3 regions of the Alteromonas sp. AWJ4_197 genome follow, and region 2 is predicted to be linked to each of the others. Evidence: predicted binding sites of a transcription regulator. Region 2 holds the regulator's gene; each other region holds the start of a gene.
The links. Region 2 encodes sigma-54, which starts transcription at its own class of promoters, with help from an activator protein. Its sites were predicted from a motif close to GTTGGCACGNNNNTNGNNT; they were not measured.
Positions count from the first base shown of each region.

Region 1: a site for sigma-54 is predicted at 2,732-2,750, ahead of ACXAGC_RS00795 (DUF4168 domain-containing protein). Genes of this name have one in related genera too.
Region 3: a site for sigma-54 is predicted at 3,306-3,324, ahead of dkgB (2,5-didehydrogluconate reductase DkgB). Genes of this name have one in related genera too.

Region 1 is NZ_JBSWWW010000001.1:175,793-185,669, forward strand. It holds gene ACXAGC_RS00785 (DUF6489 family protein) at 135-374, shown strand; gene ACXAGC_RS00790 (PHA/PHB synthase family protein) at 390-2,165, shown strand; gene ACXAGC_RS00795 (DUF4168 domain-containing protein) at 2,232-2,630, opposite strand; gene phaR (polyhydroxyalkanoate synthesis repressor PhaR) at 2,906-3,322, shown strand; gene ACXAGC_RS00805 (phasin family protein) at 3,558-4,175, shown strand; gene ACXAGC_RS00810 (phasin family protein) at 4,202-4,549, shown strand; gene ACXAGC_RS00815 (polyhydroxyalkanoate depolymerase) at 4,657-5,874, shown strand; gene ACXAGC_RS00820 (lytic murein transglycosylase) at 6,014-7,252, shown strand; gene phbB (acetoacetyl-CoA reductase) at 7,318-8,040, opposite strand; gene hrpB (ATP-dependent helicase HrpB) at 8,363-9,877, opposite strand, start outside.
Region 2 is NZ_JBSWWW010000006.1:110,062-119,938, forward strand. It holds gene lptC (LPS export ABC transporter periplasmic protein LptC) at 1-320, shown strand, start outside; gene lptA (lipopolysaccharide transport periplasmic protein LptA) at 289-858, shown strand; gene lptB (LPS export ABC transporter ATP-binding protein) at 864-1,589, shown strand; gene ACXAGC_RS14335 (RNA polymerase factor sigma-54) at 1,685-3,169, shown strand; gene hpf (ribosome hibernation promoting factor) at 3,202-3,489, shown strand; gene ptsN (PTS IIA-like nitrogen regulatory protein PtsN) at 3,498-3,941, shown strand; gene rapZ (RNase adapter RapZ) at 3,988-4,833, shown strand; gene ACXAGC_RS14355 (HPr family phosphocarrier protein) at 4,833-5,105, shown strand; gene ACXAGC_RS14360 (substrate-binding periplasmic protein) at 5,159-5,902, shown strand; gene yiaA (inner membrane protein YiaA) at 5,920-6,312, opposite strand; gene ACXAGC_RS14370 (DUF2145 domain-containing protein) at 6,331-7,104, opposite strand; gene ACXAGC_RS14375 (hypothetical protein) at 7,101-7,442, opposite strand; gene ACXAGC_RS14380 (helix-turn-helix domain-containing protein) at 7,556-8,311, shown strand; gene mgtE (magnesium transporter) at 8,452-9,810, shown strand; gene ACXAGC_RS14390 (response regulator transcription factor) at 9,838-9,877, opposite strand, start outside.
Region 3 is NZ_JBSWWW010000007.1:41,558-51,434, reverse strand. It holds gene ACXAGC_RS16185 (P1 family peptidase) at 1-850, opposite strand, end outside; gene ACXAGC_RS16180 (DUF445 domain-containing protein) at 986-2,281, opposite strand; gene dkgB (2,5-didehydrogluconate reductase DkgB) at 2,420-3,223, opposite strand; gene ACXAGC_RS16170 (type 2 periplasmic-binding domain-containing protein) at 3,400-4,182, shown strand; gene rluB (23S rRNA pseudouridine(2605) synthase RluB) at 4,161-5,042, opposite strand; gene scpB (SMC-Scp complex subunit ScpB) at 5,035-5,670, opposite strand; gene ACXAGC_RS16155 (segregation and condensation protein A) at 5,657-6,490, opposite strand; gene ACXAGC_RS16150 (L-threonylcarbamoyladenylate synthase) at 6,523-7,143, opposite strand; gene ACXAGC_RS16145 (PHP domain-containing protein) at 7,156-8,001, opposite strand; gene ACXAGC_RS16140 (anthranilate synthase component 1) at 8,269-9,858, shown strand; gene ACXAGC_RS16135 (aminodeoxychorismate/anthranilate synthase component II) at 9,861-9,877, shown strand, end outside.

The DNA.
Region 1 (9,877 bases), on a different contig from region 2:
GATTTTGCGGTTTTCGCGGCTGAATTTCCAGCCTGAAACTAACCGTGCAAATCATTGTCATCTTGCAGTAATCTTATGATTACGCCAGAACAATCAATCCGGATGGCCCGGAAGGCGCCAGAAAGGAGTGAAACATGAAAATTTCCATCGATATCGACCTTTCACCCAAGGAAGCAAGAGAACTCATGGGATGGCCGGATATGAGCAAACTTCATGAGGCCACCATCTCACAACTCAGCGAGCAAATCAAAAGCGGAAATCAGGAAGCCATGATGTCCATGCTGAAGCCCTACCTGGACGGCAGTCAGCAAGCATTCTCATTCTATCAAAAGATGCTGGAAAGCATGGCAACCACAGGAACCAGCAAAAAATAAGCACGGAGGTTTTTTGTGCACGAGCAGGACAAAGATCATATTCTGGACACATTGAATCAATACGCACAGCAGTTTAACGCCATGGTTCATAACATTCTGACGAAGAAAAATAGCAGTGAGGAGACTTCCGCTATGTTCGACCCGGAAAAGTTAGGTTCGCTGCTGTCAAACGACACGGTAGAGGTAGATTCGGCAAAGCTTATCCAGACGCAAATGGATTTCATGCGTCAACAAACTGAATTGTGGCAGCAGGCCACTAAGGCCATGCTGGGAGAGAATGCCCATCCTGTTATGCAGGAAGAAAAAGGCGACCGTCGTTTTTCTCATACAGACTGGCAGGACAATCCCATTTTCAGCTACATGAAACAGGCTTACCTGATTAATTCTAAGATGCTGCAAGGCATGATTTCATCCATGCATTTCAAAGATCCTAAGTCGGAAGAACAGGTAAAATTCTACACACGCCAATATATCAACTCGGTATCACCAACTAACTACTTGCTGTCTAACCCGGAAGTATGTGAAGAAATTCTGAAAACCAAAGGCCAGAACATGGTGAAAGGTATTGAGAATTTCATGCGGGATCTGGAAAAGAGTCCTCTTGAAGCGTTCAAAATCACACAGACCGATATGGATGCCTTCGAGTTAGGTGTCAACCTGGCTACCACCGAAGGCCAGATCGTTTATCAGAACGAGTTGATGCAGTTAATTCATTACACACCGAAGCATGAGAAAACCTTCGCAACGCCAATACTGTTTGTGCCTCCTTTCATCAACAAATACTACATTCTTGACCTCGACGAACGTAAGTCCGTGGTAAAAGGCCTGCTTGATGCCGGTTTTTCTGTGTTTATGATTTCATGGGTTAACCCGGATGCAAAACTGGCGGACCAGGATTTCTTCGATTATATGAAGAAAGGTCCGGTGGAAGCCCTTGATGTGGTTTGTGATATCACCGGTAAGAAGAAAGTGAATATGGCGGGCTTTTGCGTAGGTGGCACATTACTGAGCACAGCGACGGCTTATCTGCGTGCGAAAAAAGACACCCGCATTGAGTCACTCACTTTACTGACCACCTTACTGGACTTCAGTGAACCTGGTGAAATTGGTAATTACCTGACCGAAGATGCATTACCTGTGATGGAGCAGAACGCAGATATTAAGGGTATTTACGACGGCCGCATTCTGGGCCTGAGCTTTAGTCTGCTGCGGGAAAATAACCTTTTCTGGTCGTATTTTATTAATAACTACCTTAAGGGCAAAGACCCTGCTGCGTTTGATATTTTATTCTGGAACAGCGACGCCACCAACATCACCGCGGCCTGTTTTAAGCAATACATCCGCACCATGTACTGGGAGGATAAACTGAAAGTGCCGGGGGCAGTAGAAATTGACGGCATTCCCATCGACCTTGGAAATATCGATGTGCCGGTTTATTTCCTGACGACTCTGGCAGATCACATTGTGCTGTGGCAGGGCGCCTACAAAGGTACACAGCTGGTATCAGGCGATACACGCTTTGTACTCGCCGGGTCGGGACACCTTGCAGGGGTAATTAACCCGCCAGATCCCGGGAAATATCCGCACTGGATTAACGACAATTTACCGGCAAGTGCCAGCGAATGGTTTGATGGTGCTGTGAAGCAGGAAGGCTCATGGTGGCCAGACTGGCATGCATGGTTGCAGGGTCACCGGAAAACAAAAGTGAATGCCCCGCAGCCCGGTGAAAGTGAAAAATATCCGGCCATCGAAGCAGCCCCGGGCAGTTACGTGAAAAAACAGCTGGGATAAGCCGGCAGACAAAAAAAGGGGGCGTTCAACGCCCCGCTTTGCTTCTGTCTACATGAGGATTCAGTATTACGATTCGCTGTTTTGTGTTTTAGCGATGTCCAGTACACGGGATCTCAGTTTTTCATCCGTTTGTACCAGTTGTGCAATGGTCGTGTAGGTTTGCACCTCAAGACCGGTTTTTTCAATTTCGGTTACCATTTCAGTTTGTGCAGCCTGCTGAATTTGCTGCATCTTCTCAGGTGTTTCGTCACCTTTCAGTTCAGACTGATATTTATCTGCAACATCACTGACCGCATTCATCGCGACTGTAAATTTCTCAAGAGTTGCATCATCGAAATCCTTCGACTGTGTCATCGGCGCACTTGACGGGGCAGCCTCTCTGGTTTCCTGAGCTGCCTGTGCAGCGAAATTTAACGTGCAAGCAACAGCGAGGCTCATCACAAGTGATTTGACAAGTTTAGTCATAATAATCTCCGGTTTCATTTGAATTGCCTGAAATGCGTTATCTTCAAATGAATGTGATTAAAAGAAAGATAATCCGGCTATTCAGGCTCTCAACAGTGATACAGCGATAACTATGCCAATCACGATTTAATCAATAATTTCAGAATGTTAATAAAAATCAGATTTTCTTATCAGTGAAAAAGGTAGTCAGAGTGTCGCTTATTTTCACACCTTTTAGGTTGCCGCAGCGGCATTTTGTGCGTTACTCTCATTTCAGCATCGCCGGAGGTAACATTATGATCATCATTAAAAAATATCCTAATCGCAGATTGTACGACACATCTCAGAGCCAGTACGTTAACCTCGATTATATAAAGGCGTTAATCAATGAACGTCAGGAATTTAAGGTGATTGACTCCAAAAGCGAAGATGACATTACCAAGTCATTATTGCTGCAAATTATCAGTGAATCCGAAGCCAACGAAAATCAGTCACTGTTGACAAATTCGTTACTCAAACAACTAATCCGTTATTACGACACTGACATGCAGGACTTTCTGCGACAGTACCTTGAACAATCTCTTGTTACCTTTATAGAGCAACAGGATCAGGTGCAGGGTATGATGAAAAATATGATGGATAACACGCCCTTCGGTATGTTTAACAAAATCATCGAACAAAATATGGATGCCTGGAAGAAGAACCAGAAGTAAGTATCACATACTGGCAGGGGAGCAATTATCCTGCCCCAGAACGGACAGACCTGCCACATTTCCTCTTCAATGCTGCAGAGCAGCATAAAAAGCTATTTGCTTATTAAATATTCGTCTAAACATTCTTGCTGCACCGCAACATTTTTGTTGATCTCTGCAAATGTCCTGGTTAATATCTAATCAAATCTTGCTGCAACGCAGCAGAAGGACTTTATCAACTGGTCGGGAGAAGAGTATGTTTGGCAAGTTTTCAGAACAGCTGAAAAGTACCACTAAACCGGTACATACGCTGTTTGCTGTGAATACAAAAACGCTGGAAAGTCTGTCTCAACACCAAACCACGTTATTCACGGGTTTGTTGAGCGACAGTGTTCGTTACATTGAAGCGGTAACGAAACAAACAGAGTTTAAAGGTGTAATGACAGCGAATTCTGAACTGGCTGAGTCAGTGCGTGAACGCATGACCAGCGCGTCAAAAGACACCTACTCCACCCTTAACGCTATGCGTGAAGAAATGACCGAAGTGATGGCGGCCAGTTTGGCCACCGCTACTGAAGAAACCAAAGAAACAGTTGAAAAAGCGACAGCAGCCGTGAAGAAAACCACAAAAGCTGCCGCACCGAAAAAAGCTGCGCCTGAAGCCGCGAAAGCGCCGGTAGAGGCAGCAGAAAAAGTGGCTGAAGCAACAAAGGAAACTGTTGAGAAGGCCGCTGAAGAGACAAAAGCCGTTGCTGAAGAAGCAAAGGAAGCGACTGCTGAGGCAAAACCTGCCGCAGCAGCAAAGAAACCAGCAACACGTACCCGTCGCACGACTGCTAAGAAGACTGCGACAACGACTAAATCAACTAGCTAACTTACCCCGGAAACTGGAGACTAGTAATGTTTGAGCAAATGAACGAGCAAATGAAAAGCGCAATGAAGCCGATGACTGACCTTGCGACATTGAACATGAGTACAATGCAGGATCTGGCAGAAAAACAGAACGCCCTGTATTCATCTCTGTTATCTGAAAATATGTCTTATTTTGAAAAAGCTTCTCAGCAGAAAGATCTGTCTGGTCTGGCTGAGATGAACAAGGCATATGTTGAAACTATTCAGGAAACTGTTACTGATGCAGCGAAAAGCTCATATGCAGTAATTTCTGATGCACAGCAGAAAGCTGGCGAGATGTTCAAAGGTTTAAGCGACGAAATGACTGCGAAATTCCAAAGCGCAGCTAAAGCATAAGTCCCTCCTGAGCGGCCTTCAGAGGCCGCTCAGGTTACCCCACATCAAGTGAACCTTTTCATCCCCCAAAAGGTCTTAGCCCCAGCCAGTATTTGAGGAGAGACGTAATGAATTATCAGGCTTACGATTATTTGACGCGCGGCGCATACATTATGCACGAGGGTTTCAGTCTGCTTAATGATATTGCGAACCATCCTTCCAATCTTTTCGCACATACCTTACCCGGCCGCATAACCCGCGCTTCGCTGGAAACTGCCATGCGGCTGACACAACGCTACGAGAAGCTGGGGTTTAATATCGACGAAATCAAAATCGACGATAAACGCCATAAGGTGAAAGAAGAAATCGTAATGAGCAAGCCGTTTTGTGATCTCATTCATTTCAACCGGATCGGTGTGAAAGATGATCATAAGGTCTTGCTTGTTGCGCCTTTATCCGGCCATTTTGCTACCTTGTTGAAAGGCACGGTGGAAGCGCTGCTTCCGGATCACGAGATTTATGTGACTGACTGGGCTGATGCCAGAGAAGTACCGCTGGAAGACGGTCCGTTCAGTTTTGATTGCTATGTGGGTTATCTTATCGAGTTTCTTGAGTTCTTAGGGCCGGGCACGCACTTAATGGCGATATGTCAGCCTACTGTTCAGGCTTTAATCGCCACCGCAGTGATGGCCGGACAGAAAAATGCCTGTGTGCCCAAGTCGCTCACTCTCATGGCGGGCCCCATTGACTGCTCCAAGAATCCTACACGGGTGAACGAGTTCGCTCAGGAACATCCGATGAACTGGTTCCGTAATGTGGCGATTATGTCGGTACCTTATGGTTATCCGGGCGAAGGTCGTCAGGTGTATCCCGGTTTCATGCAGCTGGGCGGTTTTATCAGTATGAACCAGCAAACTCACATGAAAAAGTATCAGAGTTTCTTCCAAAATCTGGTATTTGGTGAAGAAGAAGATGCTGATCGTTTCCGCGCCTTTTACGATGAATATCTGGCAGTACTGGACATGCCCGCCGAGTTCTATCTTGAAACCATTGAACGGGTATTCAAGAATAACGAGATTGCCCGCGGTGCGATTACTTATCAGGGTAACCCTGTAGATTTTGAAACCATCGACAATACTGCTCTGCTTACCGTAGAGGGTGCTGATGATGATATTTGCGGCTTAGGACAAACAGAAGCGGCACAGGATATTTGTAAAAATATTCCGAAAAATATGCGTAAACATCACGTACAACAGGGAGCCGGTCATTACGGTATCTTCAGTGGATCTAAGTTCCGCAAATCGGTACGCCCGGTTATCACTGATTTCATCCACAAGTACGCATAAGCCTTCCCAGACAAATAACTCTTTCCTGCAGCGCTCCTGATCTCACCGGCGGAGCGCGCCGTATTTTCCCCATGTTTCCCTCGCCCCCGGGGGCTCAGATAAGGTAGCATGAACGCCTCATCAACAAAGGTAATATGCAATGTCTAAATGGATGCCGCGTAAGCTTGGTTTTTCAATACTGTCACTGCTGACAGCGACTTCTTCAGCTTATGCCAATACAGATTTTGAACAGTGTAAAACACAGTTATCTCAGCAAGCCGTAGAACAGGGCGTGAAAGAAGAAACGGCAAAGGCCGTGTTCGCCAACATTCAATATCAGCCCCGCGTGATCTCGCTGGACCGCAGCCAGCCTGAATTTGTACAAACCTTTCCGGGCTACTACAGCAAACGCGTTACGGCATGGCGTATCGGCAAAGGCCGGGAAATGTACGCTAAACATAAAGAACTGTTAAATAGCTTAAGCCATAAATACGGTGTGCCTGCCCATTATCTGGTGGCATTTTGGGGGCTGGAAACCAATTTTGGTGGTTACAAAGGTAAGATGAATGTACTGAATTCACTGGCGACTCTTGCCTGTGATGAAAGACGTAGCAGCTATTTTTCCAAAGAATTAGTCACTGCGGTTAAGCTTCTTGAAAGAGAATCTTTAGATCAGACCAAAATGGTAGGTTCCTGGGCAGGCGCCATGGGCCATACACAATTTATGCCCTCAGCATATATGAACTATGCGATTGACGGCGACGGCGATGGCCAGATCAATCTGTGGGACAGTGAAGAAGATGCCCTCGCTTCAGCGGCTAACTTTTTGTCTCAATTAGGCTGGCAACCCGGATTCCGTTGGGGAAGGGAAATTCAGTTACCGGATAATTTCGATTATCGCGAAACGGGATATAAAAACCGGCGCAGTATTACTGAGTGGAACGAAAGCGGGATCAAAAAAGCAGACGGTAGTGCGCTGGGTAACAGTGATGAAAAAGGCTATGTCGTTGTACCTGCCGGTCATAACGGTCCGGCGTTCATTGCCTATCACAACTTCCGAATTATTATGCGCTGGAACAATTCTGAATTCTACGCCATCGCCGTAGGTAAGCTGGCTGACCAGATTGCCGGTGAAGCCGGTATTGATAAAGCGTTACCGGAATTACCGGCTTATACCAGGGATGACATTTTGAAACTGCAAACAGCGCTGAATGCTTCCGGTTACAATGTAGGTAAACCCGACGGTATTATCGGACCGGCAACCCGTGCAGGGATCCGCGAATATCAGTTGGCCAGCAACCTGATTGCTGATGGTTTTCCGGGACTGGATGTGATGAAAGCGATTGGTGTGTTGCCGGATGAACTCAAAGAGAGCGACGGCAATAAAGAAAGCGAGTAGCTGGATCCGGATACGGTCAGTTCACAGAGCACGGGCGTGCTCTGTGAACATTGTAACCGTACAGCTTAGTACATGTGCTGTCCGCCGTTAATGGACAATGTAGAACCGGTAATAAATCCGGCTTCATCGCCTATTAAGAACATAACACTGCGGGCGATGTCTTCAGGTTTCCCCAAACGACCCACCGGAATTGTTGCAATGATCTTCTTCAATACTTCTTCCGGTACCGCACGCACCATGTCAGTATCAACATAACCCGGCGCAATAGCGTTTACGGTTACACCTTTACCTGCACCCTCAAGTGCCAGCGCTTTAGTAAAACCATGAATACCGGACTTAGCTGCCGCATAGTTAACCTGGCCATACTGACCAGCCTGACCGTTAACCGAACCGATATTAACAATGCGACCAAAACCACGGGCGCGCATTGAATCAATCACTGAGCGACACGTGTTAAAACAGGAAGCGAGGTTAGTTTGAATAACGGCATCCCATTGCTCAAAATTCATTCTGTGCATGGTGCCGTCCCGGGTGATCCCGGCATTGTTGATTAGAATATCCACCGGACCATAATCTGTCGCGATTTGGTCAATTGCTTCTTTCGTTTTCTCAAAATTCGAGACATCGAACTTAAATGAAGGTATGCCAGTGCGTTCAGTAAACGCCTTAGCCGCTTCATCGTTACCACCATAATTTGCCACAACAGTGTAACCCGCATCTTTCAACGCTACACAAATTGCTTCACCTATTCCCCGGGTGCCACCTGTGACCAGTGCAACTTTGCTCATTTCGTCTCCCTCAAATGTTGACTCATATTTGTACAACAATTCTATATAAGCATGCTTGATGAGATGTTGACAACGGAAACCTGAAGACTTTTTGCGCGGGGTCAATGCCCGTGTCCAGATGAATGACTATAGTGAATAAGAAACTTCTTACTTATCATGCAGTTGAAAAAATGAACAAGTATTTAGCTATTAACTGGTCAGAGGATCTCTTTTAATAACAAATACTTGCATAATAATTGCAGCACGTAAATTAGTTGTATACACCGTTCAAACATGATTAAAGTTGTAAGACGGGTACAATAGTTCAGGAACAACCCCCCGTTTATTTTCGCGGCTTCATTGAACGTCCGGCTTCAGCTTCCATCGGATTATCAGGCCACCGGTGTTTCGGATATCGTCCTTTCATTTCTTTCTGCACAGCAAGATAACTACCCTGCCAGAAGCCGGCCAAATCCGATGTAGTTTGTACTGGTCTTCCCGCAGGAGACAGCAACTCCAGCGTAATGACTTTTGCGCCGTCTGCAACAGTGAACGTATCTGCACAACCAAACATTTCCTGCAGTCTGACCGGAAGCACGACTTCGCCGTTTGACCGGTAGACCAGTTTCCTTTTTTCACCGGAAGGCACGGTAATGCTCAGTGGCAAAGCATTGTCCATGGCGTGTTGCTGGCTCCAGGGGAGTGACTGGTGTAGCAGTGTCGCCCAGGACAGGCCGGCAAGTTGCTCCCAACTTTTAAACGAAGATAATCGTGCGGAAATATCACTACGGTCCAGAAGCGACAATGGTGACTCAGGGTCTTTCCATACCGGCGGGCTGTCGAAAGCTTGCGGTTGATGTAAGTCACACCCGCAGGCCATTTGATACCGGTACCACCATTGCCAGTCTTTTTCACTGAAAGGCCACGCGGATAACGGCAATCCTTCCAGCAACGATACCCAGGCCTCACCGCGAATGCGGGCCGGCACGTTAGTTGCCGGTTCACTGCTTAACACTATTTCATGGAAACCTTCGGTTTTGCGCGCTTCCATTTGCTTCTTCTGACTGTTGTACGTCACCGTATCTTTAAGTTTGAAAGCCTGCGAATATAACTGTCTTAATAAGGTTTCATTAACAGGTTCGGCCTGACGAATGATCACGTCGGAACCGTTAACCTGCCCTTCCTTAACCACCAGCCAGTCAGACTTTTCAATCATTCCTTCAGGCAGAGCAGCGCCACGGCCACTGGCCAGCTTATAATCACTACCCTGCTTACGTCTCGCAACCCGCTCAGGAAAAGCCAGCGCGAGACACACTGCAACAGCTTCACCATTTAACTTTCGGGGCTCTGCTTTCAGTGAGATGCCAAGTGCAGATGCAAACCGCGAGGCCCTGGATTTCAAACCGGATAACTGGGGTTCTGCCAGTTGTTCAAGCCAGGCTGATACGTGAAATTGCCGCTCAGAAGCTGAATGCTCTTCACAGGCAGCCGCCACATAGCAGGCAACATCCTCCAGTTCAGGCAGGCGCGTCTGCGCTCCGGCTTCTTTTGCCTTCACTAACATATTTGCCAGAGCCGGGTGCACCGATAATTTGTTAAGTCCGCGACCATGTGCTGTTAACGTACCATCGCGGTCTACGGCACCGGCTTGTTGCAGGCGGTGTAATGCTGCTGCAGATTGCGCCTGAGAAGGAGGCGTCAACATGCGCATATTATGCAATTCAGTTCCCCAGGCCAGCGCATCCAGAGTAAGCGGGGAGATATCTTCACGCAAAATTTGTGGCAGCGGGTATTTTGCCAGTCTGTCATGCTGCTCTTTCGGCCACATGCGATACACTTTCCCGGGCCCCAGGCGCCC
Region 2 (9,877 bases):
CCAAATACACTGTCTATGTGAATGATGACGAGGCCCCATGGCAAGTCACCGCTGATGAAGGCACACTCTACAACGATGACCTGATCCAGCTGGAAGACAATGTGCTGATAAAAAGCCTGAACCCTGAAGAGTTTATCCAGACCATCACAACCAATTTTATTAAGGTGAATCTGGATGACAAAACCATGACTTCAGACCAGCCGGTAGATATACGCGGTGTACAGACCATCATTAAAAGTAACGGTTTCAATGCAAACCTGCGTACCCAACAATATGAGTTAATTGATCATGTGCAGACAATTTATTCCCCGGGCAGTTAGCCTTTTCGCAGCAATAGCGCTGCTTGCTGCTGCCGGTGAGGCAATGGCCGGCTCCGGTGATTTTGAAAAGCCTATTACCGTGGATGCTAAGTCACAGTTTATTGACGGTAAAAAGAAGAAATCGGTTTTTAAAGACGATGTGAAGATTACCCAGGGTTCACTCATCATTGCCGCAGATGAAGTTGAAGCCATCGCCAGTGAAGGCGAAGGGAAAGAGGTTTTTATTGCCCGCGGAAAACCAGCCACTTATTCTCAAACGCTGGATGACGGCGCAAAAGTAAAAGCCAGCGCAAATGAAATTCGCTACGAAGTAGCCAAACAACTCATTTCCTTGCAAGGTGATGCGAAAATCCAGCAAGATACCAGCATGGTCCAGGGAGATAGTATCACCTATGACATGTCAAAAGAGCAACTTCTGGCAACCGGCGGTGAAAGTAACAGCAACGGCCGGGTAACCACGGTTTTCCGTCCTGACACAGTTAAAGAGCTGAAGGAAGAGAACAAGACTTCAGACAGCAACGAAAACGAGGGTAACTGAGTTACATGGCAACCCTGAGTGCGACTCACCTGGCAAAGTCGTATAAATCACGCCAGGTCGTCCGTGACGTTAGTTTATCGGTTTCTACCGGACAGATAGTAGGTCTGCTGGGTCCTAACGGTGCAGGTAAAACCACAACGTTTTACATGATTGTCGGTCTTGTGCCGCTGGACAAAGGCAAAATCCTCATTGATGAGCAGGAGCTGACGCACCAGCCAATGCACGAACGTGCCCGCCGGGGAATTGGCTATTTACCCCAGGAGGCATCCATTTTCCGCAAGCTGACCGTACATGAAAACATCATGGCGATATTACAGACGCGTAAAGACTTAAAAAGTCATCAACGTGAACAGGAAGCGGATGCACTACTTGATGAATTTAATATTAACCATATACGTAATAGTACAGGTATGAGTTTGTCGGGTGGCGAACGCCGCCGGGTTGAAATTGCCCGCGCACTGGCAGCCAATCCGCAATTTATTTTGCTCGATGAACCCTTCGCCGGAGTTGACCCGATTTCGGTTAATGATATAAAGAAGATCATTCAGCACTTACGGGACAGAGGTATCGGTATCCTCATCACCGACCACAATGTCAGGGAAACCCTTGATGTGTGTGAAGAGGCCTATATCGTCAGTCATGGAGAACTGATTGCTCAGGGCACCGCAGAACAGGTATTAAGTAATCAAAAAGTTCGTGATGTATACCTTGGTGAGCAATTCAGGCTATAGTTAAGATATCGGGATGAGCATTTAGCGGAGATTTCGCCACCGGCACTCACACCGCTACAACCGGATGTCCTTTTTAGAGTTTATATAAGACGTAGATGAAACCATCTTTACAGTTAAAATTTAGCCAACAACTGACAATGACGCCTCAGCTTCAGCAGGCGATCAAGCTATTGCAGTTGTCTACGCTGGACTTACAACAAGAAATTCAGGAAGCCCTCGACTCTAATCCTTTGCTGGAAGTCGACGACAGCTCCGACAACGATGTAATTGAGAAAAATAACATCGATAATGATGACAGCATGCAAGAGTCTGCATCAGCCTCATCTTCTGACAGTATGGATACCGGTGAAGCACTGGAAAAGAATGATTTACCGGACGAGCTGCCCATCGACAGTACCTGGGATGAGTACATTTCTGCGTCTTCTGCACCCGCGCCCGGCCCTTCCGGTGGCGACGATGAACAAATCTTTCAGGGTGAAACCACCGAAAATATTCAGGACCATCTGCTGTGGCAAATGCGTCTGACACCTTTTTCTGACACAGACCGCGCCATCGCACTGGCGATCATCGATTCTATTGATGAGTCCGGCTATCTCACGGTTACCGTTGACGACATTTTGCAAAGCGTTAACAGTGAAGATATGGAAGAGCCCGTTGAAGAAGATGAAGTTGAGTGCGTACTTAAACGTATTCAGCTTTTTGATCCTCTCGGTTCCGGCTCCCGCACACCGCAGGAGTGCTTGTTAGTTCAGCTGGCGCAATTTGCACCGGAAACACCGTGGCTGGAAGAAGCCAAACTACTGCTCAGAGAGCATTCCGATCTGTTAGGCAGTAAAGATTACCGTACGTTAATGCGTAAAACCCGCCTGAAAGAAGATCAGTTACGGGAAGCGATGCGTTTGCTGCAAACGCTTAATCCCCGTCCGGGCAGTGCATTAATTACGAAAGAACCCGAATATGTCATTCCGGATGTATCGGTTGCGAAGAAAAATGGCCGTTGGGTTGTAGAATTAAACCCCGACAGCCTGCCTAAGCTCAGTGTTAATCAGCAGTATGCTGCAATGAGCCGTAAAGCAAGAAACAGCAGTGATTCACAATTTATCCGCTCTCACATGCAGGAAGCAAAATGGTTTATTAAGAGCCTTGAGAGCCGGAACGATACGCTGCTGAAAGTAGCAAATTGTATTGTTCAGCAACAGATGGGCTTTTTTGAGCATGGCCCTGAAATGATGAAACCAATGGTGCTGAATGATGTCGCAGAAATGGTAGATATGCACGAATCTACTATTTCCAGGGTAACAACGCAGAAGTACATGCACACGCCCCGTGGTATTTTCGAGTTGAAGTATTTCTTCTCCAGCCACGTTGCCACTGAATCAGGTGGTGAGTGTTCATCTACAGCGATTCGCGCCCTGATTAAGAAGCTGGTTGCCGCTGAAAAGCCAAGCAAGCCACTGAGTGACAGCAAGATTGCTTCGTTGTTGGCCGATCAAGGCATTATGGTTGCCCGGCGAACAATAGCAAAGTACCGGGAATCCTTGTCGATCCCGCCGTCTAACCAACGCAAAAGCCTTATCTAACTTAAGGCTGCTCAAAATAAGGAAGACGAAATATGCAAATCAACCTTTCTGGTCATCACATTGAGATCACTGATTCTTTGCGTAATTATGTCGATACTAAGTTCAGCAAACTGGAACGTCATTTTGACCACATATCAAATGTGCACGTTATTTTAAATGTTGAAAAGCTTAGCCAAAAAGCAGAAGCAACGGTTCATCTTAGCGGCGCGGAAGTCTTCGCCTCTTCCGAAAATCAGGACATGTATGCTGCCATTGACAGCATGGTCGATAAGCTCGACAGGCAGGTCCTGAAACACAAGGAAAAGCTTAAAAAGCACTAATTGAATTCATGGATATACAAGCCATAGTCAGCCTGGACCGCACCGAGTGTGCGGTCCAGTGCAATAGCAAAAAACGCATTCTCGAAATCATCAGCGGGATTGCAGCTAAAAATAACCCCGATGTTGATGAAGCCACCGTGTTAAGTAGCCTGCTGGCCCGTGAGCGAATGGGCAGCACAGGTATAGGTAACGGCATTGCCCTCCCCCACGGTCGCCTGGCCGGACTGGAAAATGTCATCGCCATCGTAGTTACCAGCACACCCGCCATCGATTTTGATGCTATCGACAACAAACCTGTGGATATTTTCTTTACTCTGCTTGTCCCTCAGGAACAAACCGAAGGACATTTACAAACTCTGGCCATGGTTGCCGGAAAACTCAGCGATAAAGAAACCATAAAAACTATCCGCAAAGCTCAGACAAGTGATGATATTATTCGCGCATTACAGTAACTTAGTGTAATACGCACCGACAACACGTGACTTCAGGAGAAACGGCGTGAAGTTAATCATCATCAGCGGACGTTCCGGTTCAGGAAAATCAGTAGCACTTCGTGCCCTTGAGGATCTGGGGTACTACTGCGTCGATAATATTCCGGTTAATCTGTTACCAGCCCTGACACACACTGTCGCCGATGAATACGAGCAGGTAGCTGTGAGTATTGATGTCAGAAACTTGCCTAAAGAGCCTTCTGAGCTGGTTGAAATTCTCGACTACCTGCCGGAGTCATGGACTGTCACCATCGTATATATTGACGCAAGTGACGATATGCTGGTGCGCCGGTTCAGCGAAACCCGGCGGTTACATCCGCTGGCCAAACTGAATAAGTCATTGTCAGATGCCATCCAGACAGAACGTGAACTGCTGGCGCCTGTAGCGGAAAGAGCGGATTTGAATATTGATACCGACTCTCTGAGCATCCACCAGCTGGCAGAATTAATCCGCGAGCGTATCCTCGGTAAGAAAAGCTCACGACTTGTTCTGGTATTTGAATCATTCGGCTTTAAACACGGTATTCCCAAAGATGCAGACTATGTGTTTGACGCCCGTTTTCTGCCAAACCCTCACTGGGAGCCGGATTTAAAACACCTGACAGGCCTGGATACACCGGTTCAGGTTTTCCTCAGTTCCCAGCCTATAGTGACCAAATTTATCTGGCAGATTCAGAACCTCATCACGACCTGGTTGCCACACCTTGAACGGAACAACCGCAGTTATGTGACAGTCGCTATCGGATGTACAGGCGGACAGCACCGTTCAGTTTATGTAGCGGAATCACTGGCGAAAAACTTCCGGGAATCTCATCCTGATGTCCAGATCCGCCACAGGGAGCAAAGTAAATAATGCGCATAGAGAAATCTCTGACTATTGTTAATAAACTGGGCCTGCATGCCAGAGCTGCAACGCAGTTGGTGCAACTGGCGAATCAGTTTGATGCCGAAGTTATTTTACAAAAAGGCGATAAGCAGGCTAATGCCAATAGTGTGCTGGGACTGATGATGATGGAAAGTCATCAGGGGGAACAGGTTACTGTGATCTCTGAAGGTCCGGATGCTGAAGCTGCAATGGATGCCGTCGAGGCATTAATTGCAGGCAGATTTAACGAAGATGAATAGCGCCGGCACACCACTGAGTGTGCAGTGCCGGCGAAGGCTTAAAGGCAATCCCGTTGAAACGTTTCATCAGTTTAATCATCTTTTTGACAGTGATGGCTTCTCAAAGCTCAGTATGGTGTGCTGAGCACAGAAAAAGTCTGATAACCGGTGGTACGGCCTGGCCTCCTTATCTGTACATAACAGACAATAATGAGCCGGCCGGTGAAGACTACCAATTGTTGAAGTCGGTTTTAGGCAAGCTGGATTATGCACTGGAAAGCCAGATCCTGCCTGAAAGACGGGTCACTCAGCAAATAGAACTGGGGCAAATTGATGTAGTTACAGGTGCAGCTTTCACACCGGCGAGAGCACTGAAAAACTATTTTTCTGTTCCTTACCGCAAAGAAACCATCAGCTTTGCCTTTCATCCTTCCCATCATGACGAATATGCCGGCAAATCTCTTGAAACCTTACTAAGGGAAGGCAAAACCCTGGCGTTAAATACCGGCGGATGGTATGGCGACTGGTTTAATGAAACAGTCACTGAGCAGTACAGCGCGCAGCTTATTCATCTGGATTCCATTAACCGGCGGTTACAGTTTCTGAACAGAGGCCGTGTCGATTTGGTGCTGGACGATATCAGAGTGATTAGCTTTAATGCTGAACTGCTGCATCTCGAACTGGAAATCAGTGATAATCCCGTGAACGTGCAGGACGTCCACTTCATGTTCAGTAAACAATCTGTGGACCCGGGCTTCATCGATAAATTCAATCACGTCCTGTCTGGCTATGTTAAAGACCCGGATCCTGCGAGCTGAGCCTTCAACCTCACACCTTATTCTGCTGCCGTATTATCCCTGACATTTTTTTGCACCGTTATCGCGGCAAACAAACTCAGGACGAATGCCATTCCATAGAATCCTTTTTCACTCAGCAACAGGTTGGCGTTTACCAGACCAATCACTAACAGTGCAATAGCAGCACCAAGGCCAAACCAGCACAACATCAGATATATTTTCGTTGTCTGTATGCCTTCCATTTTGTCCCGCACTGTTTTTTGAACAGACACAGCAGCAAACAGTCCAAACAGAAATACAGCAAAGTAGTAGCCTTTTTCATTGAGTGGCATATCGGCATTCAGGAGTCCGGTTATGTAAGCGGCAAATCCTGTCAGCAGTGCAATAACAGAAGCAATAAAAAAGGCTTTCGTAGGTTTATTTGCGTTCATGATGATCTCCGTTTTGTATCAGTGACTGGCATACAGCACGGTTTGATGTGCCACCAGTTGATTGTTTTCCAGATAATTAGCAATAGTGGTGAACGTAGCGGTTTGTATCGCGCCCGGATGGTCGCTTAACGACACGCCGCTGCTCACCCAACTGCCTAGCCGCAACTTCATTTTGTTAACCTTCACCGGCTGTGCTTTAAACCATGCCTGCGTATTGTTTTTAAGGCGATGACTGTCAGTGGTGTCGTAAATAGCAGCATTCAGCACATCAAGGGTGTACTCAGTGCAATTTTGCTTTCCTTCCGTAAACGGACTCGCAATAACGGAATAGGCCGGTTCGTGCAGCAATTTCGCTTTGTCCTGCGCATACAAGGCAACGATTTTCTGCTGCACTTCCCAATCGGGAATAATTATGCCGGTTTTTAACTCCGTTGCTCCCCAAAAGAAATCCACCGGATAATCCGTTTTCAGTACGCTTGTACCCGGCTTATCTGCCAGCTGATATAAATTGTGTATTGCATACCCCTGCTCTACCGTGCCGTCATCCAGCGTAATATCGGAATACAGTGCAATTGCCGTATGGGTAAATGAAATACCTTCAGGCAAGTCTTCAGGTGCCCGTCCAACCCGCGCAATAATGGCCGCATAGGCTCCCTGCTCAGCCAGGTAATGCTCAGTTTGCTTTGCAAACTTTATAATCGCCTCCGGCGCATACCGGCGGGGTGCTTCTTCCTGACTGCCGGCAAATACAGGCAACGCCAGACATGCAAGCATTGCTATCGCGGACCTCATTGAGCTTTCCCCTGTGTCACGATAGTCTGGTTTATCACCACATTAGGTGCCGGGTCTGCAGTAATCACCCGTTTTGTCACCGGTAAAGGTTTATTGCTTTTCTCAATGCTATGGTGAACGGAGTGCGCTGAATCTGCCGCAATCACTGCCACTCCCACACTTAACACGACCGGTGCAACCGATACCGCGCTGGCCACTGATGCTGTTGTTTGCACACTTTCCGTTGCTGCAAGCACACTGTGTTTACTTGCCTGACCGCTGTGTTGTATTGAATCGTCGGCCATTACGCCGCAACTCAGTGTCAGTATTGCTAAACCTGATATCAATCCATGTTTCATTTCCAGTTCCTCAGTAGTGACTGTGTATTCACAGTAGTCCGGAGAAGAACATTAATAAACTCAAATAATTGATGTAGACTATTTCAACACCAAAAGTATCACTTATTAATACTATGCAGCAGATTAAGCAACTCATCGGTACCCTGAAGCGCTGTTTGAAGCAGCGGGGTTTTACTTATAAATCTCTGGCGGAGCGCCTTGACCTGAGTGAGGCAAGCATTAAAAGATGTTTTGCACAGGAAGCCTTTACTCTGGAGAGACTGGCACAAATTTGCGATGTGATGGACCTGACCCTCAGTGAACTGTTCCAACTCAGCGAACGGGAACAGCCCGCCCTGTCCCAGTTAACTGAAGAACAGGAAAAAGAGTTACTGGCTAACCCGAAGCTTTTGCTTATGGCCGTGCTGGTAAGGGACGGATGGCAGTTTGACGATATCACCGGGCATTATGCGATAGACCCTTTGGAAGGTGTCAGGCTGCTGGCAAAGCTCGATAAACTCAGGCTGATAGAACTTTTACCCGGCAACCGCTACCGTCTGCGAATTGGCCAGAATTTCCGCTGGATCCCGGGAGGACCGTTAGCACAGTTTATGGAACAGGAAGTTATGGTGAAGTTCATGGCGCCGAAGCGGGGTGAACCCTGGCTGTTCAGGTTATACATCCGTGGCCGCTATTCAGAGGAATCCATCCGGATCATTGAAAAGCGCCTGAAGCAACTGTCAACGGAAGCGGCAGAATTAAACGATGCTGACTCATCTTTACCGGTTTCAGAACGAACGCATATTGGTATGTTGCTGGCGATGCGTCCCTGGGAACCCTCCCTGTTTGAAAAGATGCGCAGAGAGCAAAGCGAAGCGCAGCAGCAATAAATCGACCCGATGCTCACAATTTGCGCAAACGGACGGTTTGTGGCGATTCGCAGGCAGATATACGCCGCTTTCCCGATGACAGTTTCCGGAGGGTAAGGTATTCTTTATTTACCTCCCTGTTTGTTTCTCAAAGGATTTCCGTGGCAGAAGCACTCGAAAGCAAATCAGCACAAAGCCAGCTATGGGCTCTTAATGCGGCGTTAAATGACGGCCGTTTTGTTTCTGTGCGCAAAATGCTGCATGAGCTGCCACCCAGCGATGTTGCCCTGATTCTTGAGTCCAGCCCGACCCGAACCCGTGATGAACTTTGGGACCTCATAGACGGCGATTTTCACGGCGATATCTTAGAAGAACTGTCAGAAGATGTACGTAACGGTATTATCAGCAAGATGGTACCCGAAAAGGTTGTTGATGCCCTTGAAGAAATGGACACCGATGACCTGGCGGAAACTTTAAGCAGTCTGCCGGATGAAGTATTGCAGGACATTCTGCAGTCCATGGATACTCAGGACAGACACCGGGCAGAACAGGCACTGTCTTACGGTGAAGAAACCGCCGGTTTTATCATGAACACCGACACCATTACGTTGCGTCCTGACGTAACTGTTGATGTGGTATTGCGCTATCTCAGACTGAAAGGGGATCTACCGGAAAACACGGATACATTTTACGTGGTCAACCGCACGGATAATCTGGTTGGCATTGTGCCGGTAGCACGCCTGCTGACTGCGGATCCCGACGATAAAGTGTCAGAGGTGATGGATGATGATCCCGAAGCGATCCCTGTTAATATGCCTGATGGTGAGGTTGCCAGTCTGTTTGAACGTTACAACTGGTTGTCAGCCCCTGTTGTGGACGAAAAAAACCGCCTTGCCGGTCGTATTACCATTGATGACGTGGTCGACATTATCCGCGAGGATGCGGAGCACTCGATGATGAGTATGGCCGGTCTGGATGATGAAGAAGATACTTTCGCGCCGGTGTTACAATCTACCCAGCGCCGCTCCGTATGGCTGGCTGTGAATCTGGTCACCGCCCTCCTTGCCGCAGCGGTCAGCGACTTATTTGAAGCAACACTGAGCCAGATGGCCGTGCTTGCTATCCTGAATACCATCGTTCCCAGCATGGGTGGTGTAGCCGGTAATCAGACACTCACTCTGGTTATCCGTGGTATGGCACTGGGCCATGTCAATGGCAGCAACGCAAAGTGGCTGGTTAATAAAGAGCTGGCAATCGGCCTGTTAAACGGCGTGATGTGGGCAGTACTTATTGCTTCTGTAATAGGTCTGTGGAAGCAGGATCTTATGCTTGGCCTCGTTATCGCCTTCGCCATGCTCGTCAATATGATTGCCGCTGCGCTATCCGGTGCAACCTTACCCATGATCATGAAACGTCTGAAAATCGACCCTGCCCTGGCCGGCAGCGTTATTCTGACAACCATTACCGATGTAGTGGGTATCTTTGCCTTCCTGGGAACTGCGTCACTGCTTTTAACCTGAGCATATTCACGCCCCGGCAGCCACGTCTTAAAATGTGGCTGCCGGATATCTGTCAGCCGGCACATGA
Region 3 (9,877 bases), on a different contig from region 2:
CATAATCGCCGGAGCCGTTTGTCAGGCTGGCACCGGTTCGCGCAACACCGGCCATGGCCCGCTTTGCCAGCCTTTCCAGATTGCGGTCGTCCAGCGGTGCGTCTGTTGCAACCACTATCATAATGGAGCCGTCAGCAGCGGTATCGTTATTCAGTTCGTTATACAGGTAGTGCTGATTGAGCGCTTCCCCGGCTTTCAGGCCGTCAATATTCAGGATGCCGCCAAAGTTACTCTGTACCAGCACACCGACTGTGTATCCGCCCAGTGATGCAGGCAGCAAACGGCTGCTTGTACCAATTCCGCCTTTCCACCCGAAGGCGCGGCTACCGCTGCCGGCACCATTATTTCCCTCTGCAACCGGGCCACTTTGCGCTGTATTGATAGCCTGAATCACATCAGCTTTCGTTACGGTTCTGCTGCGGATGTTGTTAAGAAATCCGTCGTTGGTTTCACCTACGACAGCATTCACCGATGCCACGTCTTCATTCCCCGGTTGTGCCAGCGTCCATTCCACTACGCCGGCAATACCTTCAGCCACATTCAGTGTATTAGTAAGCACAACGGGTGTTTCAATTTCTCCCAATTCCCGGATTTGGCTGATCCCGGCCATTTTGCCGTAACCATTGCCCACGTATACCGCAGCCGGTACCTTACGCTGCCGTAAATTGCCCTCTGCCGGAATAATGGCTGTCACACCGGTGTGAACGTCTTTTCCGTTATGAAGGGTTACCTGCCCCACCCGTACGCCTGCGACATCGGTAATACTGTTCAGTTTTCCGGTCGCAAGTACACCAGGCGCGATGCCTATATCACGGGCTCTGACCTGCTCTGCATCTGCGCTGACATGCATAAGCGGCAACACCAGCAGTAACGCCGGAAGAATTCGTTTTCTCATGTTGTTTTCGTTTTTTATAAATAGAAATGGGGAAGGAAAAGTGTCACACGATAGTGCAAAAAACTCAAAAGGAAGACGGCTACGTACCGGTTATAAAAGACTGATGGCATGTTCGATTAAAAACAGACAGGCACCAATCAGCCCGCCCACCAACGTACCGTTAATACGGACTTTTTGCAGATCTTTACCGATGTTCAGTTCAATTTGTTCCGCCATCTGGTTGTCATCCCATGCCAGAATGGTTTTACGGATATGATCAGTAAGAAAATCTGCGAGCTCCGGCGCCATCGCTCTGGCTGCTTCTGCGATGTGTACATCGACAGCGTTTGCCAGTTGCTCATCGTTTGCCACCGATTTACCTGCTTCCTGCAGTGCATGGGATAAACGGTCTGTGAACTTGCCGTCTGTGGCTGCAACATCATCGATTAACCAGCGTTTCACGTCGCCCCACACCTGAAACAGGTACTGCTGAAGGGTATCGTTGTTCAGCAACTGGTTACGGATATTTTCCAGCTTCTCTGTCATAGCAGGGTCGGTTTCCATCCTCGCGGTGAAGTCCTCCAGCTGGCGGTCGAAACTCTTGCGTACCGGGTGTTCGCTGTCGTTGGCAATATCCGCCAGAATGCTCACAATGGCTTTGGAAGCGATGTCAGCGCCCTGCTCGCTCAACCAGGTTGTCGGCAATATCTTCTCCAGTCGCCGGTACTCTGCTTTCAGCCAGCTATGCAGCTTTTCAGCAATAAACATCTGACTGTCAGGCCGGTGAGCAAGCTCTGCGATTTTATAAAGCAATTGGTCCAGCACCTCCTGATGTCGCTTATCACGGGTCAGAACCCGTAACGTGCCGGCCGCGAGAGGTGAAAGATCCATTTTCAGCAGAGCCCGCTTTACTCCGCTTACCATCATGTCCTGAACGGGTTTATCATCCAGCGTGTTAATGATCCCCACCAACGAGCGCGCAGCGAAGCGACTCAGACGGTCTGCGTTTTGAGGCTCGCGCAACCACCTTGCCATTCCCTGAGCAGGACGGGCATCATTGACCAGTTTTTCGATAGCGACTTCATTGAAGAATTTTTCTTTCACAAAGCGGGACAAATTGCCGGCAACCGCCGCTTTGTTATTCGCTACGATATTCGTGTGAGGGATTGGAAATCTGGCCGGAATAGGCCTGAACAATGCGCTGACGGCAAACCAGTCAGCCAGCCCGCCAACCAGCGCAGCTTCTGATGCCATCTTAATGAGTCCGGCCCAGGCGGGCCATGGCGTTATCCACTGCCGGTACTCTGCCAGCGTCGCAAGAATAAAGACAAACGCAGCTCCTACCAGCCAGAAAAGCGCGATGCGTTTTGCACGCCGGAGCTGCTGCTGTTTATTATCCGGTAGCACGTTTGTCCTTGTATTAATATTGCCTGACTTACCTGACTGCACGTCATCAGGCGTATACATCCTATCCACTATATGGTGATGAAAGTGCAGCCGGCAAACCCTTTATGACAATTACGGGTGGTTAAATGTAAAAGGATATTAATCCCACTGCGGCGCGAAATCCGGATCCACGATACGTTCGCCGTTATCCAGCTCATCAATGCGCGCCACATCATCTTCTGAAAGCGTGACAGCGGTATAATCGAAGTTCGCCTGCAAATGGTCCTTATTCGTTGATGAAGGGATGGCATGGATACCTTTTACTTCCATCCACGCCAGTACAATCTGTGCAGGATTGGCTCCGTGCGCGTCAGCAATGGCTTTGAGTTCATCATTTTTTATGACTTCGCCCACCGCGAAGGGCATATAGGCGGTAGTGGAAATACCAGCCTGCATACAATGTTCAACCACCTGACGGTTTTGCATAAACGGGTGAAGCTCTATCTGGTTAGTGAGTATCTCGCCCTCTCCCAGAATCTCAACCGCTTTGTCGATTTGTGCCATGGTGAAATTCGACACACCGATATGGCGCGTTAAACCTTCTTCCTTAGCCTGCTTCAGTGACGCCAAATATGACTCCATGGGAATATGATCATTGGGTGACGGCCAGTGGATGAGCAGCAGGTCAACATAGGCCATTTTCAGTTTGTTCAGACTTTCATGCACAGACGGAATGAAGTGACCCTTATCAAGATGGTCGTGCCATACCTTGGTGGTCACGAACAGTTCTTCACGGGGAAGACCGGCAGTTTGAATTGCATTGCCGATTTCTTCTTCGTTGCCATAAAACTGGGCGGTATCGATATGGCGGAAGCCGGTGGAAAGCGCATCTGAAACCGTTTTTCTTGCTACCTCTCCTTCTAAACGAAACGTACCTACACCTAATTGAGGCATCGATTGCATTATCTTCTCCTGTATTATGAATTCACCTTGTCTACGCTAAGACATTGAATACAGATTACTTCACTTTCTTCAGGTATTGGTTTTAATACTTGCATGCCAACGGTCTTATCGTGCAAAGGCAATTGCATTGATAGGCTTGTGTTACGACTAAAGTTTAAGTGAACAGGACGAATACGATGCGACGCGCTATCACTCTTCTCGCTGCCGTATTGCTTTCAGGTCATGCTTTTGCGGCGAAAGATACTTTCTTTGTAGGTGTCGAAGACAGTTCAGGCAGACAGGTCCACCCGGTAAACGGTGGCAAATATCACCCGGTGCTCGATGCGGTGATGACAGCATTTGCTCTTGAAGAGGGCTTTGAACTGGAATATGTGCCCCTTCAGGGCGACGCTTACGATCAGTGGTTTAAAGAAAACATGATTGATTTCCGCTTTCCGGATCACCCCCGCTGGTCTGCCACAGACGGCACGCTGTTTTACAGCCAGCCTGTGGTCGGTATTTGTGAAATCACCCGTGTGTTGCCTGAGAATCAATGGATGCGAATCCCCGACGTGACTGCACTGGGTATTATTGAAGATCAGCCGGTTTCCAGTGACTGGTTAGAACAGGAACGAAAAGGCTACACAAAAATAGTGTCATTCTCTGAGCCGACACACCTGTTAAAGGCGCTGGTTGACGGTGAGGTTGATGCCATTATCACAGACAGCGAACAGCTGAATGATGCAACTGCAGCACTGAAGCTGTCAGGTAAACGCATTGTGGCATCAGAACATATTCAGGATAAGAAAGAGAGCCTGCGGATTTCCAGTGAGCAGTATCCGGCGATGCTGGAAAAATTAGATGAATTTCTCAAAACGCACCGCGGGCTGATTGCTCAGGTTGCCCGCCGGCACGGTATTGATAACGGGCGTACCTGTTTAAAGAAACGCCCTTCCAGTCAGTCAGAGCTGGCTGACTGATTACGTTGATGAGACTGCCGTGTACGGTGTTTTTTCACCGAGCGGCGCATACGGGTAAGGCGGGCATGATCAAGTTTACCCTGTCTTACATCCACCAGCGTTTGTGTTTCATCGTCCAGTTGCACCAGTTTACGAAGGGCATTTAACTGCTCCAGCGGCAACTCTACCCAGGCCCCCTGCGGTAAACGCTTTTGCAGCTCCACCGGTCCGTAGCGCACGCGAACGAGACGGCTGACCTGCATTTCCTGAGACTCCCACAAGCGACGTACCTCGCGGTTACGGCCTTCAGACAACGTCACGTTGTACCAGCGGTTCATACTCTCTTCTTCACCGGCAGGCTTAGAACGGGCTTTGATTTCAGTAAACCGCGCCAGACCATCTTCCAGTTCAACCCCTTTGGTCAGCGTGTTCAGCGTTTTACCGGACACTTCACCGAATACGCGTACAGCATACTCACGTTCAACTTCACATTTAGGGTGCATTAAGCGGTTTGCCAGTTCACCGTCATTGGTGAATAACAACAGGCCACTGGTATTGATATCCAGCCGTCCTACGGCAATCCAGCGTCCCACGCGGATAGCTGGCAGACGGTCAAATACTGTGGGGCGGCCTTCAGGATCGTGACGGCTGCATAATTCACCTTCCGGCTTGTTATACATCAATACACGGCATACCGGTTTTTCTGCCTGACGGGATAACAGATGACCGTCTACACGGATTTGCTGGCCGGGTTCAACACGGTCGCCCAGTGTCGCAATTTTGCCATCTACCGATACCCTTCCGGCTTCTATCCACCGTTCCATTTCACGGCGGGAGCCCAGTCCCTGGTTTGCCAGGACTTTTTGCAACTTTTCACTCATTTTCTTCTCGCTTTTGTTCAGCGGTTTCAATCGCACGGTCGTCGTCAGACGGTGCCTCCAGTGTAGCCGTCGCAGGCGGCTGTTCGTTGTCTTCAAGCCCTTCAAAAACCTCAGATCCGGGTAAATCGGCCAACGACTTTAACGAAAAATAATCCAGAAACTGTCTGGTAGTGGCATATAACGACGGTCTGCCCGGCACTTCTTTGTGCCCTACCACTTTTATCCAGTCTCTTTCTGTCAGGGTACGGATAATATTACTGCTGACTGCCACCCCGCGTACCGCTTCAATTTCGCCGCGGGTTATGGGTTGACGGTAAGCAATTAACGCCAGTGTTTCCAACATTGCACGTGAATAACGGGGCGCGTTTTCCTGCCACATGCGGCTCAGCCAGGGGCTTAAGCTGTCCAGTGACTGAAAACGATATCCGCTGGCCACTTCAACCAGTTGAATCCCTCTGGGCTGATAGTCCAGCACCAGCTCTTTGAGCACCTCGTTCAGCGCCCTTTCACTGACTGTAAATTCAGCCAGCACAGACTCACGCAGTGCCAGTTTAGTCATAGGCGCATCGGCAACAAACAGCGCGGCCTCGACCAGTTGCTTAAGCTGGACTTTATTAATCTTCTTCATGACGGCCCAATTTTACATGAATTCTGGCAAATGGTCCTGTCTGAACGCACAATAAAAGCTGTTCTTTTACTAATTCCAGAATCGCCAGAAAAGACACCACCACACCTGCTCTGCCTTCTTCCGGCGTGAATAACGCATCCAGCGGTGTGTAGGTCTCACTGTTTACCATAGCCAGAATCTGGCTCATGCGCTCACGGGTACTCAGCGCCTCCCGCTCAATTGTATGATGCTCAAATGCAGCAGCCCGCTTCATGGCATGGCTGAATGCCAGCACAAGCTCCTGCAGTGACACATCCGGCTCTATCCGCACCGGTTGCACACTCAGAGCCACATCAGCCTTCACTGCAAACACATCACGCTCCATACGGGGCTGTTCATCCAATGATTGTGCAGCTTCTTTAACGGCTTCGTATTCTCTTAACCGGCGGATAAGCTCCGCTCTGGGGTCTTCTTCATCTTCAGGTTCATCGCTTCGCCTTGGTAGCAGTAACCGGGATTTAATTTCAGCCAGAATCGCTGCCATCAGCAAATATTCGGCAGCTAATTCCAGCTTCAATGTTTTCATAACCTCCACATACTCCATGTACTGCGCCGTGATATCTGCCACGGGTAAGGTTACGATTTCGAATTTTTGTTTGCGGATAAGGTACAAAAGAAGGTCCAGCGGGCCTTCAAAGGTTTCCAGAATGACTTCCAATGCGTCGGGGGGAATGTACAGATCTGACGGCTTTTCAATGACCGCTTCGCCGTTGATAAACGCCAGTGGCAAAGGTTGCTGAACGGGGTCGCTTACTGCCGCCGGCGTTTGTTCGTCTGTCATCTTACGTGCTGTTCGTCCGTGCTATGATTGTTTTACAGGAACGGTGACGGGTCGCCACTGCCTTCCCTGATCACTTCCGCATTGCCTTCAGAGAAATCGACAATGGTGGTGGGATCTTCACCAAGATACCCGCCATGAATAATCAATCCTACCTGTTTTTCCAGCCTGTCACGGATTTCATCAGGATCTGACTCTGCCATTTCTTTACCCGGCAGGATCAGTGATGTGGACATCAGCGGTTCATTAAGGGTTTCCAGCAACTTAAGTGCAATCACGTTATCCGGCACACGGATCCCGATGGTCTTCCGCTTCGGGTTTTGTAACCGGCGGGGTACCTCACGGGTGGCTTTGAAAATGAAGGTATACGGGCCCGGTGTGTTGTTTTTAATTTGCCGGAAGGCGGTGTTATCCACTTTGGCATAAAACGATAATTCGGACATATCACGGCACATCAAAGTGAAGTTGTGGTCGTGCTCGATTTGCCTTATCTGGCAAAGGCGTTCCAGCGCTTTTTTGTCTTCCATCTGGCAGCCAATGGCGTAGCCGGAATCAGTGGGATACACCACTACCTCGCCCTGCCGGATTAACTCCACAGCCTGATTTAACAATCGCTGCTGTGGATTTTCAGGATGAATATAGAAAAATTGACTCATTACAATGTCCTGTTACTGATGGGCGGGCAGTGCCCAGTCATGCCAGACTGGCTTGAGGTGAGAAGCGATACCTAAATTACGCCCCAATTCTGTCCACCTGGACGGGAAGTGAAAATCAGAACCCGCCGAAGCCAAAAGATTGTGCTCGCTGGCAAGCTCGTTGATAAGCTTTTGCTTGTCAGGATTAATACCGGGAAAAGCCGTTTCGATGGCCTGTCCACCGTGATGTGCAAAATCATTGACCAGACGGCGCAACCATTTTGCCGTTATGTCATAGTGGGCGGGATGAGCAAGTACAGCCTGACCACCGGCAGCACGAATATGAGATATGGCTTGCTCCATGCCGGGCCACACAGCCTTAACGGCGGCCCGTTTCCCTTTTCCAAGATACTTTTTAAAGGCCGCATCCATGGTCGCAACACCATATTCATTAACTAATACGCGTGCGAAGTGTGCACGGGTCACCTGCCCCACACCGGCAAGATTCAGCGCCTTTTCAAGCACACCGTCAAAACCGCATTTTTGCAGCTTTTCACCAATTTTAACCGCACGTTCCTTGCGTATTGTACTTTGCTCAGCCAGAAAGCTGTTGAGTGATGCATCTTCCACATCCACATTTAAGCCGACGATATGAATATCGAACCCATGCCAGGCGGTGGAGATTTCAACGCCGTTAATGATCGTCATCACACGCTTTTGCTTTGCCTGAGTTTGGTGGGCAAGCGGTAAACCGGCGAGGGTATCATGGTCGGTAATGGCCAGCACATCCACCTGCATGGTGTGCGCGCGGAGCACCAGCTCTTCCGGCGTTAAATGGCCGTCGGAAAATTTTGTATGACTATGTAGATCGATTTTCAATGTCTTATGCAAATTTACGGTTGACACAACTTCGTTTTTGTTTTCTTCTATAGGGCATATTATACGTACTAACGCCTTCGATGCCTATCGAAGTTTATGACAGAGAAATCATGCGTAATCAATTATCAATCAGCACTTTAGTAAAAGCAGTTTGGTGGTGGCACTCCCTGAAGTAACGGGCGGTGTACGCGTGAGTGCGTAAAAGAACACAATAAAGGCCCGTTTAACGGGCCTTTTTTTTTAATCGCAGTTGGAGAAAATGCGACAATGAGTTTAGCTGAACTGGGCACCCAGCCCGGCAAAGTGGAAACAATCGAACAGTCAGGTACCTACCTGAACGATCCGTTAGCCGCCTTTGCCCACCTTTGTGCCGGAAAATCAAATGCACTGTTGTTAGAATCAGCAGAAATTGACAGCAAGGACGACTTGCAAAGCCTGCTGATGGTAGATGCCGCGATGCGCCTTGTGTGCAAAGGTAATCAGGTTATCTGCACTGCACTGACCCCCAACGGCGAATCTGTATTACCGCTGATTGAAGCACAGCGCCCGGACAATACCAGTGTTGTCAGAGACGGAGTAACGGTAACGCTCACCTGCCACGCTGCGGATAATGCCCTGGATGAAGACAGCCGGCTGAAAGCGGCCAGCGTATTCGACGCACTGCGGTTACTGGTTCAGAAAATCACGCCAATCCGGCAGCATCCCCACGCCGTCTTTCTGGGTGGTGTATTTGCTTATGATCTGCTGGCCACATTCGAAAACTTACCTGATGTACCCGATGGCGAAAATGACTGTCCGGACTATGTATTCTATCTGGCAGAGACCTTACTCACTGTCGATCATCAAACCCGCCAGACCCGTTTAATCGGCAGCGTATTCAGCGGCCCTAACGTGGCGCAAAGTTATTTTGATGTGGCACAGCGACTGGAGCGGCTGCAGGCCAGACTCACAGATATACCTGCGAGTACTGCCACTATCCCGCCCGGGGCTCAGGATGCTATGGATGTGGATGTCGACAAAGACGATGAAACCTATAAGCAGGACGTTGTCGACTTAAAAGCCAATATCCTTTCCGGTGACATTTTCCAGGTTGTACCTTCCCGCACTTTCTCCTTACCTTGTCCTGACCCGTTAACCGCATACGCTCAATTAAAAATCAGTAATCCAAGTCCTTATATGTTTTATATGCAGGATGCAGACTTTACTATATTCGGCGCGTCACCTGAGTCGGCAATCAAATACGAGAAATCATCGAATCAGGTGGAAATTTACCCCATCGCCGGTACCCGCCCCAGAGGCAAACGGGCGAATGGTGAAATCGATCCGGATTTGGACAGCCGCATTGAACTGAATTTGCGTGAAGATGACAAAGAGAAAGCCGAACACATTATGTTAGTCGACCTGGCCCGTAACGATGTGGCGAAAGTAAGCCGTCCGGGCACGCGTTTTGTGAAAGACCTGCTGAAAGTAGACCGCTACTCTCACGTGATGCACCTGGTTTCCCGGGTCGTGGGTCAGTTACGAACCGATCTGGATGCGCTGCATGCTTATCAGGCCTGCATGAACATGGGCACCCTGGTCGGCGCACCAAAGGTCAGTGCGGCCACATTAATCCGCCAGGTTGAGAAGAAACGCCGGGGAAGCTATGGCGGCGCTGTGGGCTACTTAAACGGGAACGGCGATATGGATACCTGTATTGTTATCCGCTCAGCGTTTGTGAAAAACGACCGTGCCTATATTCAGGCAGGCGCCGGTGTGGTTTACGACTCAGATCCCCAGTCTGAAGCCAATGAAACCCGCACCAAAGCGCAGGCTGTCATCAACGCGGTTCGCCGCTCTTTGAAACAGGGAGCCTGATCATGAAAGATAAAATCAC